Regions from separate parts of the Crassaminicella indica genome, predicted to be linked through region 2. Evidence: riboswitches for the same ligand, from Rfam matches in the RefSeq annotation. Region 2 holds a riboswitch; the other holds the start of a gene.

Region 1 (5,419 bases), 770 kb from region 2:
TATTGATAAGCCCAATGCCTCTTCCCTCTTGACGCATATATAAAAGTACTCCTCTTCCCTCTTTTTCTATATTTTTTAAAGCTGTAGCTAATTGATCTCCACAGTCGCAGCGAAGGGAACCAAAGCAATCACCAGTCAAGCATTCTGAATGAACACGGACTAAAATAGGTTCGCCACTCTTCACATTTCCCTTTACTAATGCAACATGGTGTTCGCCATTTAGCTTGTTTTGATAACCTATAATTTTGAAATTTCCATATTTTGTAGGCATATTTGCTGATGTTATTTTCTCTACAAGGAATTCATTTTTTCTTCTATAGGTTATTAAATCTGCAATGGTAATGATTTTTAAATTATGTTTTTTTACGTATTCCATCAATTGAGGTATTCTTGCCATTGTTCCATCTTCATTCATTATTTCACAGATAACTCCAGCTGGATAAAGTCCTGAAAGCTTAGCTAAATCTACAGCGGCTTCTGTATGACCTGCTCTTTTTAATACTCCACCTGACCTTGCTGCTAGAGGAAATATATGCCCTGGTTTTCTAAAATCATCTGGCTTTGAAGACGGATCTAATACCTTCTTTATTGTATGAGCTCTTTCAAAAGCTGAAATTCCTGTAGTTGTATCTGTTGCATCAATAGATACAGTAAAGGCAGTTTGATGATTGTCTGTATTATGAGCAACCATTTGAGGCATATTTAGTTCTTTCAATCTTTCTTTTGTAACGGGCATACAAATTAAGCCACGACCATATTTAGCCATAAAGTTTATAGCTTCAGGCGTTACCTTTTCGGCAGCCATGAATAAATCTCCTTCATTTTCTCGATCCTCATCATCTACAATCACTATGATTTTTCCATTTTTTACATCATCCATAGCTTCTTCTATGGTGTTAAATTTATACATATTATCACCTCTTGTTAATAGGGTATGTTTTTTAAGCAAAGCCATGTTGTTTTAAAAAATTCATATCAATATGGCTTTCAGTTATAGATTTTTCTTTAAAAGATAAAAGTTTTTCAACATATTTTCCAATAATATCGCATTCAAGATTAACCTTATCTCCAATATTTTTAATCAAAAGAGTTGTATTAGCTTTTGTGTGGGGGATGATTGAAACCTTGAAGCTGGTAGAATCTACATAAGCAACTGTTAAGCTGATGCCATCGATGGCAATTGAACCTTTTTGAACGATGTATTTTAAAATATTGGATGATGTAGAAATTGATACCCATATGGCATTGTCTTCTTTTTTAAAATCCTTAATGATACCTGTTCCATCTATATGACCGCTTACTAAGTGACCTCCTAAGCGATCTCCTAATTTTAAAGCTCGTTCAAGATTTACTTTGCTTCCTGGGACTAAAGCTTTTAAGTTGCTTTTTCTAATGGTTTCAGCCATTACATCTCCAGAGAATGTGTTTGTTGTAAATTCTGTTACAGTAAGGCATACGCCGTTTGTAGCAATACTATCTCCCAAAGCAACTCCTTTTAAAACTTTATTTGCCTTTATAACAATTTTTGCTGATTTTGGACCTTTTAAGACGGACTGGATCACACCGATTTCTTCTATAAGGCCAGTAAACATATTAACCCTCCTTTCTCAAATAGGCTTCAACCATTAGATTATCTCCAATAGTAGATACTTGCATTTCTTTTAATAGAATCGCATTTTTCATAAATGCTATTCCTTTTCCTCCTACAGGGCTTTTAGCATCTATTCCACCGATTATTTTAGGAGCGATAAAAGATATTATCTTATCAACTATATTTTCCTTTAAAGCTGAATAGTTAAGGGCTCCGCCTCCTTCTAATAAAATACTGTCTATTTTTTTGTCTCCCAAATAATGCATTAGGAAAGGTAAATCTACTAAGTTTTCTTTAAGTGGGGTAATGATTACCTCAGCTCCTTTCTCTTTAATAGCTTTTATATTTTTTGTTTCTGCAAGCTTTGTTGTAGCAATAATTGTTTTTATGTTTTTACAATCCTTCAGGACATTGGAATTTAAAGGAATGCTTGCACGAGTATCTACAATAATTCTTGTTGGATTAATTCCTTTTTTATTATCAAGTCTTGTAGTAAGCATTGGATTATCCGCAAGAACTGTGCCTATTCCAACCATAATACCAGATACCTGATGTCTCAGTTTATGAACAATTCTTCTAGAACCTTCATTACTAATCCATTTTGAATCACCTGTATGGGTAGCGATTTTTCCATCTAGTGTCATGGCAGTTTTTAATATACAAAATGGAAGCTTTGTAGTAATATATTTTATAAAAATCTCATTTAGCTTTTTTGCTTCTTTTTCTAAAACACCTGTAACGACTTCTATCCCATTGCTTTTAAGGATTTTTATGCCTTTTCCAGCAACTAATGGATTAGGGTCCTTCATTGCAATGACAACTCTTTTTATTTTCTTTTTTACAATGGTATAAGCACAAGGAGGTGTTTTGCCATAGTGAGAGCAGGGTTCTAATGTGATATACATGGTAGCGCCTGTAACGTCTTCTGTTGCATTATTAAAAGCGTTGATTTCTGCATGTGATCCTCCGTATACCTTATGGTATCCTTCTCCAATGATTTTATTGTTTTTTACTATAACTGAACCAACTAAAGGATTAGGGTTTGTATATCCTATTCCTTTTTTTGCAAGTGTTAATGCTCTTTTCATGTATTTTATATCCATTTTTTCATCTCCATTTTAGGTAAAATAAAAAGCCCTGAAAATATTATTTTCAGGGCTGTTGAATTCTATGTTATAATACGCCAAAAACTAGACATATCATAATATGACTATACCTTTTATCTTCTACCATCCAGACTTTACTGTCGGTCTTGGAATTTCACCAAGTCAACCACATTTGTGGCTCGCGGACTATACCGCCGGTCGGGAATTTCACCCTGCCCCGAAGATACTATGTAATTTTATGGATATCTTAACATTGTTTTTTTTATATGTCAATATTAAATTAAATAATAAAATGTAGAATTATAATATATAGGTAAACAACTTCAAAGATTACTTCGTTCAAACAATGAAGGCTACTAACATATTTTTCATGTTATATATATTCTCTATTAAAGAATATTTATAATTTGGAAAATGATTCAAAAAAGTAAGAAATATTCAGAAATTATATTGAAATATGAAGTATATAGTGATATACTGTCCGTAGAATGCGGGCAATTATAAATAGTAATTTATTTTTAAAAGAAGTTAACTATTTTGTAAAATAAAAGTTTATGAAGAGGCAAAAGCTATTTTATAATATGCTTTATATTTTTCACAAGCAAAACAAATGTATTTGTATAGCGTACAAAAATTATTAATATATTTTAGGGGGTATGAAAATGGCAAGTAAAAATTTGGAAAAATTTCTCAAAGAAAATTTACAGGATTTAAAAAGTAGAGGGCTTTATAATGTAATTGACCCGCTACAAGGAGCAAATGGTGCTATTATAAAAATTTCTGGAAGAGAATTGATCAATTTATCATCAAATAACTATTTAGGGCTGGCTACTAATGAAAGATTAATAGAAGCTGCTGTTAAAGCGACAAAAAAATATGGAGTGGGAGCGGGAGCTGTTAGAACTATAAATGGAACATTAGATATTCATATTGAGCTAGAAAAAAAATTAGCAGAATTTAAACACACAGAAGCTGCAATCGTTTTCCAATCTGGCTTTAACTGCAACATGGGTGCCATTGGTGCAGTAATGGATAAAAATGATGCTATTTTATCTGATGAATTAAACCATGCATCTATTATTGATGGATGCAGATTATCAAAGGCAGAAATTATAAGATACAAGCATTCGGACATGGATGATTTAAGAGAAAAAGCTAAAGCTGCTAAGGAATCAGGAAAATACAATAAAATAATGGTTATTACAGATGGAGTATTTTCAATGGATGGAGATATTGCTAAATTGCCTGAAATAATAGAAATCGCTGAAGAATTTGATCTGATCACATATGTAGATGATGCACATGGTTCAGGAGTGTTAGGGAAAGGTGCAGGGACTGTGAAGCATTTTGGATTATCTGATAAGGTTGATTTTCAAATAGGAACTTTATCAAAAGCAATAGGAGTTGTTGGCGGATATGTGGCAGGGAAAAAGGATTTAATAGATTGGTTAAAGGTTAGAGCTAGACCTTTCCTTTTCTCAACTTCTCTAACACCGGGAGCTGCTGCTGCATGTATTGAAGCTATTAATATATTAACTGAAAGTACAGAGCTACATGATAAGCTGTGGGAAAATGGAGATTATTTAAAGAAAGGGTTAAAAGCTTTAGGCTTTGATATTGGAGAGAGTGAAACACCGATTACACCATGTATCATAGGAGAAGAAACAAAAACACAAGAATTCAGTAGGAGATTGAACGAAGAAGGAGTATATGCAAAGTCAATAGTATTCCCAACTGTTCCAAGAGGTACAGGAAGAGTGAGAAATATGCCAACAGCAGGACATACAAAGGAAATGTTGGATAAAGCATTAGCAATATATGAAAAAGTCGGAAAAGAAATGGGAATAATTTAAATTTTAATAAGGGAATATAAGTTTTTTAAATGGAGGTATATTCAATGAAAAAAATATTTGTTACTGGTGCATTAGGACAAATCGGTTCAGAGCTAGTTATGAAAATGAGAGATGTATATGGAAATAATAATGTAGTAGCAACAGACATAAGAAGGGTGGAGGATCATGAAGTTGTACAATCAGGTCCTTTTGAAATATTAGATGTAACTGACGGAAAAAAAATGCATGAGCTTGCCCAGAAACATAAAGCAGATACTATTATTCATCTAGCAGCATTGCTTTCAGCAACTGCAGAGAAAAATCCAATGCTTGCTTGGAATATAAATATGGGTGGTCTTGTAAATGCATTAGAGACAGCAAGAAGTCTAGATTGTAAATTTTTCACTCCAAGTTCTATTGGAGCCTTTGGACCATCAACGCCAAAGGATAATACACCACAGGATACAATACAAAGACCTACAACTATGTATGGTGTAAATAAAGTTTCTGGGGAGCTGTTGTGCGATTATTATTTCCACAAATTTGGATTAGATACAAGAGGGGTTAGATTTCCAGGGCTTATTTCATATGTGACTCCTCCAGGTGGTGGAACAACTGATTATGCAGTAGATATTTACTATGAGGCATTAAAGAGTGGAAAATATACTTCTTATATTGCAAAGGGAACATATATGGATATGATGTACATGCCGGATGCACTTAATGCAATCATCAAATTGATGGAAGCAGATCCTTCAAAGCTAAAGCATAGAAATGCCTTTAACATTACTGCTATGAGCTTTGAACCAGAACAAATTGCTGCTGAAATCAGAAAGCATATAAAAGATTTTAAAATGGATTATGATGTAGATCCTGTAAGACAAGCTATT
Region 2 (5,419 bases):
TGGAAATCCAGCAAGAACAGGATTTCAGGCTGTAAAGCTAGCGTTAGCTGGGTTTATTGTGCCGTATATTTTTGTATATTCACCAGCTCTTTTATTGATTGATACAACACCTATAGGTGTGATCTTAGCAACTATTACAGCAGTGGTTGGGGTTGTTGCCTTAGGTGTAGCTGCAGAAGGATATTTATTCGCAAAGGTAAATATTTTATATAGAGTAGTTATGTTTGCATCAGCTATCCTTCTTATGATGCCGGGAATTAAAACAGATATTGTAGGTTTTGTACTATTCTTAGTAATATTCTTTATTCAAAAGATGCGAGGAAAAAGAGGAGATTTTATTACTGCATAAAAAATAGCTGTTTCTTTGTGAAACAGCTATTTTTATGTTTATTGTATGAATTTTTCATATACATAAGAAAGAATAGAAATCTTTTTTGTATATATTTTACAAGGAGCATCATTTGGAACTATTTCATAAAGCTTTAGTCTTTGGTTATTAAAATAAAATGTATGCTTTGCAAAGCTTGAGATGCCATAAGTAAGAGTTGGCATTTTTTTATCGATCTCTAAAAAGTAAATCCAACCGTTCTTAACTACTGTTTTTTTTCCTGCATAATCAGGAACTCCAGCACCAAAGGCTTTAAATCTTGTATAGTCTAGTATAATATTATAATCACAATCTACATAAAATATTTCCTCCCAAGGCTCTAATTCCACAGAATGCATCCAATGCATAGTAAAGTGATCATTTGGAGAAATTGTATGAATAAAAATAATTTTTGAATGCTTTGTATCTTCTAATATTAATACAGGGATATGGATGAAAATCATTAAAATAAAAGCTAAAATTAGAAAAATGATAACAAATTTATTATATTTTTTCACAAAAACCCCTCCAATTTGTTACTAATTTATAATGTTCTATGAAAAATAGGAAGAATCCTCTAAGAAATTGGAGGAATTATGAAAAATATGTTGAATATAATTATCACAAAGTTTTTTTAGAAATAAATGTTTTTATGAATAAATACTATAGGAATTAATATGATTTTAATAAAAGATAGATGCTTTTAAAGGGGAAATGTGAATGGAAATAATGCCTATGCAAGCAATAATATTCGGTTCTATTCCAGAGTCAATTTTGATCTTATGGGCAGGATTGATGTTAATGGGTATAAAGCCGCAGATTAAGAAGGTTGTTGTTGTAGGAATATTACAAGGAGTAAGTGTATATTTTATAAGAAAATATATGGATTTTGGACCTCATATGATTGCAACAACGCTATCTCTTATTATTTATACGTATATTTTCATAAGAGTAAAATGGAGCGTTGCTATTTTTTCTGTTATGGTGCCTTGTATTATTGTTACGATAGTGGAAGGGTCTTTGATGATTTTTACAGATGCTAACTTTGTGTATATATGGTCTAGTAATTGGTTGAGATTATTATATTTATTGCCTCATGAAATCATATTAGGGTTTATCATATATATAGGCTACAAGGAAGACATATCATTATGCAATGAATTTACATGGCTTGAAAAGATAGCAGGATAAACTTGAAAAAGAAATAAAACTAATATATAATGTGATTAGAATTTAATAGGGTAGTCTTCGGGGCAGGGTGAAATTCCCGACCGGCGGTAAAGTCCGCGAGCGGCGAAAGCTGCTGAACTGGTGAAATTCCAGTACCGACAGTATAGTCTGGATGGAAGAAGATAAAAGCTTTTTTTGGTATGTACTGCGCCTGAAGATATTTATTCAGGCGCTTTCGTTTTATATATAATCCTTACGAGGACTGCCGAAAAGAAGGAGGATTTTTTATAATGAATAAAGCAACAGCTATTGAAAAAAAATCTTGTAGATTAAAATCTATAGGAACAGTAAATGGACTTACGAAGATATCAATATTATCTGTATTTGCATATGTGATAATGTTCATAGAAATTCCAATATTTTTCTTACCAGGATTTTTAAAAATTGATTTTAGTGATTTACCTGCATTGATTGGGGGATTAGCTTTAGGACCAGCTGCGGGGATTATGATTGAGTTTATTAAAAATCTTCTGCACTTTATTACAAAGACAACTACAGGAGGCGTAGGAGAGTTTGCAAACTTTTTAGTAGGGATTGCTTTAATTATTCCGGCGAGCATTTCTTATCAAAAATATAGAACAAAAAAAGGAGCAATGGCTGGGATCATCGTAGGGGTTATTACGATGAGTGTTGTAGGAGCACTTGCAAATTATTATATGCTTCTTCCTTTCTATGCAAAGGTGATGCCACTAGAGCAAATTATTTCTTTAAGTGCAGCGGCGAATGATGCTATTGTAGATATAAAGACTTTAGTATTGTATGGTGTTGTACCTTTTAACTTAATAAAAGGTATTATGGTAGCTATTTTAACTGGTTTTCTTTATAAGAAGCTTTCTCCTATTTTGAAAACAAGATAATACAACAAAAAAGAATTCTTGCTGAAAAGAATTCTTTTTTGTTGTATGAATTCTCTTGCAGCATTTTTTGAGAAAATATATAATGATTGTATGATTTTGGAGAGAATATAAGTAATGAATAGTATATTTAATCTGTAAGTATAGATAAATAACTTGATTTACAAAAGTTATCGAAGTCATTCACTTATCTTTATATATTTCTTTTTTTTATGTTGATGTTGTTTACCTATATAAATGTTATTTATATAAGAAAAGCTAATAGAGGTGTGGAAAATGAAGATAATTAGTAATAGTGAACAAAAAACTTATGCTTTAGGTTATAAATTAGGTACCTTATTAAAGGCTAGTGATGTAGTATGTTTAACAGGAGATTTAGGAGCAGGAAAAACTACTATTTCAAAGGCAATTGCAAAAGGACTAGAAGTCGATGAATGTGTTACAAGTCCTACCTTTACAATTATACATGAATATGAAGGGCGTATTCCTTTATACCATTTTGATGTATATCGTATTGGAGAAATAGAGGAAATGGAGGATTTAGGATATGAAGAATATTTCTATGGAGAAGGGGTATGTCTTATTGAATGGGCATCACAAATAGAGGAGCTAATCCCAAAGGAACATTTATGGATTCATATAAAGAAGGTTGATGAAAATACAAGGGAAATAGAAATCAATGGTACAAGTGAGCATTTTCAAACAATCATAGAGGAGTTGAAAAATATATGAAGATATTGGCTTTAGACACTTCGTCTATTGTTGCTACAGTGGCAGTGATGGACGATGATCGATTAATCGGAGAATATATTATAAATCACAAAAGAACGCATTCACAAAAGTTGATGCCCATGATAAAAGCTTTATTAGAAAGCTGTGAGGTAACTATGAAGGATATAGATATTGTGGCTGTTGCAAAGGGGCCTGGATCTTTTACGGGACTTAGAATTGGTGTTGCTACTGCAAAAGGACTTGCACATGCTCAGAATATTCCTGTTGTAGGAATATCTACTTTAGATGCATTAGCATTTAATATGCCTTTTTCTGAAGGGATTATATGTCCTATTTTAGATGCTAGAAGAAATCAAGTATATACAGCTGTGTATAAATGGGAGAATAAAGATTTATATAGCATAGAAAAACCAGCGGCTATGAGTATTAAAGAATTAGTAGAAAAACTTATAGAAAGACCTGAAAAGGTTACATTCTTAGGAGATGGAATAGAGGCTAATAGAGAATATCTCATAGAAAGATTAGGAGAGCGGGCAGTATTTTCACCTAATAGTGTTAAGATGCAGAGAGCTTCTTCTGTTGCAGAGCTTGCTATGGAAAAAGCAAAAAATGGAGAAATACAAAATTATTTTGAATTGGTACCAACTTATTTGAGAAAATCTGAAGCAGAAAGGCAATATGAAGAGAAAATGAAAAGGTGTGGAAATGGTGAAAGTTAGGTCAATGACTTTAGAAGATGTTGATGATGTTTTTGAAATAGAAAAAAGCAGTTTTCCTATTCCGTGGTCTGTAGAAGCCTTTACAGCTGAAATAGAGCATAATGAAAAGGCTAGATATGTTGTTTTGGAAAAAGAAGAAAAAGTTATAGGTTATGGAGGGTTTTGGAAGATATTAGATGAAGGACATATTACAAATATTGCAGTACATCCATCTGTAAGAGGAAAAGGTTATGGCAATTTGATTGTCGAAGGATTGTTAAAAATTGCGAAAAGAGAAGAGATTAAAGAAATGACTTTAGAAGTTAGGGTGTCAAATAAAGTAGCACAAAGGCTGTATGAAAAATATGGATTCAAAGCCTGTGGTATTAGACCGAAGTATTATCAGGATAATGGAGAAGATGCTGTGATCATGTGGAGATCAGAAAAGCATTCTGAAGAAAAGATTTAGGATAAAGTTAGGGAATTTGTAAGGAAATTGTAAGGAAAAAATAGCTTTTTTATGATAAAATAGGAAATACAAAGGATTGAGGGCATACATTGTATGCCCTATATGTATGAGAAAGGAGTTTTAGCATGTTAAAGGGGAAAAAAAAGAAGGTGCTAATTATAGCAACGATCATTGCAGTGATGTTTGCTATAGGGATAGGAAAGGTTAAAGCGAGTAAAAAAGGACAAACTCCTATTATGAGCGTTGAAACTGTAGAGATTAAGAAACAAAATATAGAATCTCATATTCAGGTAACGGGTCAAATTTTGTCTATGGATAAAAGAGAGATTGTTTCTGATGTAGAAGAAAAAATTGAAAAAATGCTTGTAGAAAAAGGTCAAAAAGTAGAAAAAGGTCAAGTCCTTATGGAACTAGAAAAAACAGATATCCTTTACAAAATCAAGGAAGCTCAAGCAAGCTTATCAATAGCTGAAAATGATTTGGAGCAATTAAAAGCAGAATTAGAAATCGAATTGAGTAATGCAGAAATTAAGTATAAAGATGCAAAGGATAATTATGAAAAAAATAAACAGCTTTATGAAGCCAATGCATTAAGTAAGAGTGAATTAGATGATTCGAAAAACAATTTAGATGAAATGTATAATCAATATGCTTTGGTTAAGAAAAAAATAGGAGATAGAGAAAATACTGGAGAAATTGCAAAAAAGAAAAAGCAGATAAAGCTTGCTAAATTGCAGCTAGAAAAAGCAAATGAGGATCTAAAAAAATATACTATTAAAAGTCCTATTACAGGAACTATTGTAGATATGAAAATTTCAGAAAGCGGTATTATTGAAAATCATGTTCCACTTATGTATATTCAGGATGTAGATCATTTAGAAATTGTTACAGATGTTAATGAATATGATGCAAGTAAAATAAAAATAGGAGATAGTGTGAAGATTACAGGAGATGCTTTTGAAGGAAAAGAATATAAAGGGAAGGTAGAATATGTTGGTCCCTTTGCAAAAACTGTTCAAACAGGAAGAGGAAAAGAAAATGTTGTTGAGATTAAGGTGGCTATAGAGGA

Evidence for each region. Region 2 has a riboswitch for FMN ahead of KVH43_RS07315 (ECF transporter S component). Riboswitches for the same ligand answer to the same signal wherever they lie in the genome.
Region 1: linked by a shared signal. The riboswitch ahead of ribD (bifunctional diaminohydroxyphosphoribosylaminopyrimidine deaminase/5-amino-6-(5-phosphoribosylamino)uracil reductase RibD) and the one ahead of KVH43_RS07315 (ECF transporter S component) in region 2 are both predicted to bind FMN.

What each region holds. Positions count from the first base shown of each region.
Region 1 is NZ_CP078093.1:754,383-759,801, reverse strand. It holds gene KVH43_RS03585 (bifunctional 3,4-dihydroxy-2-butanone-4-phosphate synthase/GTP cyclohydrolase II) at 1-910, opposite strand, end outside; gene ribE (riboflavin synthase) at 942-1,592, opposite strand; gene ribD (bifunctional diaminohydroxyphosphoribosylaminopyrimidine deaminase/5-amino-6-(5-phosphoribosylamino)uracil reductase RibD) at 1,594-2,694, opposite strand; FMN riboswitch at 2,809-2,926, opposite strand; gene KVH43_RS03570 (glycine C-acetyltransferase) at 3,360-4,550, shown strand; gene KVH43_RS03565 (L-threonine 3-dehydrogenase) at 4,595-5,419, shown strand, end outside.
Region 2 is NZ_CP078093.1:1,520,487-1,525,905, forward strand. It holds gene KVH43_RS07300 (TRAP transporter permease) at 1-349, shown strand, start outside; gene KVH43_RS07305 (DUF1850 domain-containing protein) at 388-885, opposite strand; gene KVH43_RS07310 (hypothetical protein) at 1,088-1,558, shown strand; FMN riboswitch at 1,608-1,725, shown strand; gene KVH43_RS07315 (ECF transporter S component) at 1,828-2,454, shown strand; gene tsaE (tRNA (adenosine(37)-N6)-threonylcarbamoyltransferase complex ATPase subunit type 1 TsaE) at 2,728-3,183, shown strand; gene tsaB (tRNA (adenosine(37)-N6)-threonylcarbamoyltransferase complex dimerization subunit type 1 TsaB) at 3,180-3,902, shown strand; gene rimI (ribosomal protein S18-alanine N-acetyltransferase) at 3,889-4,350, shown strand; gene KVH43_RS07335 (efflux RND transporter periplasmic adaptor subunit) at 4,476-5,419, shown strand, end outside.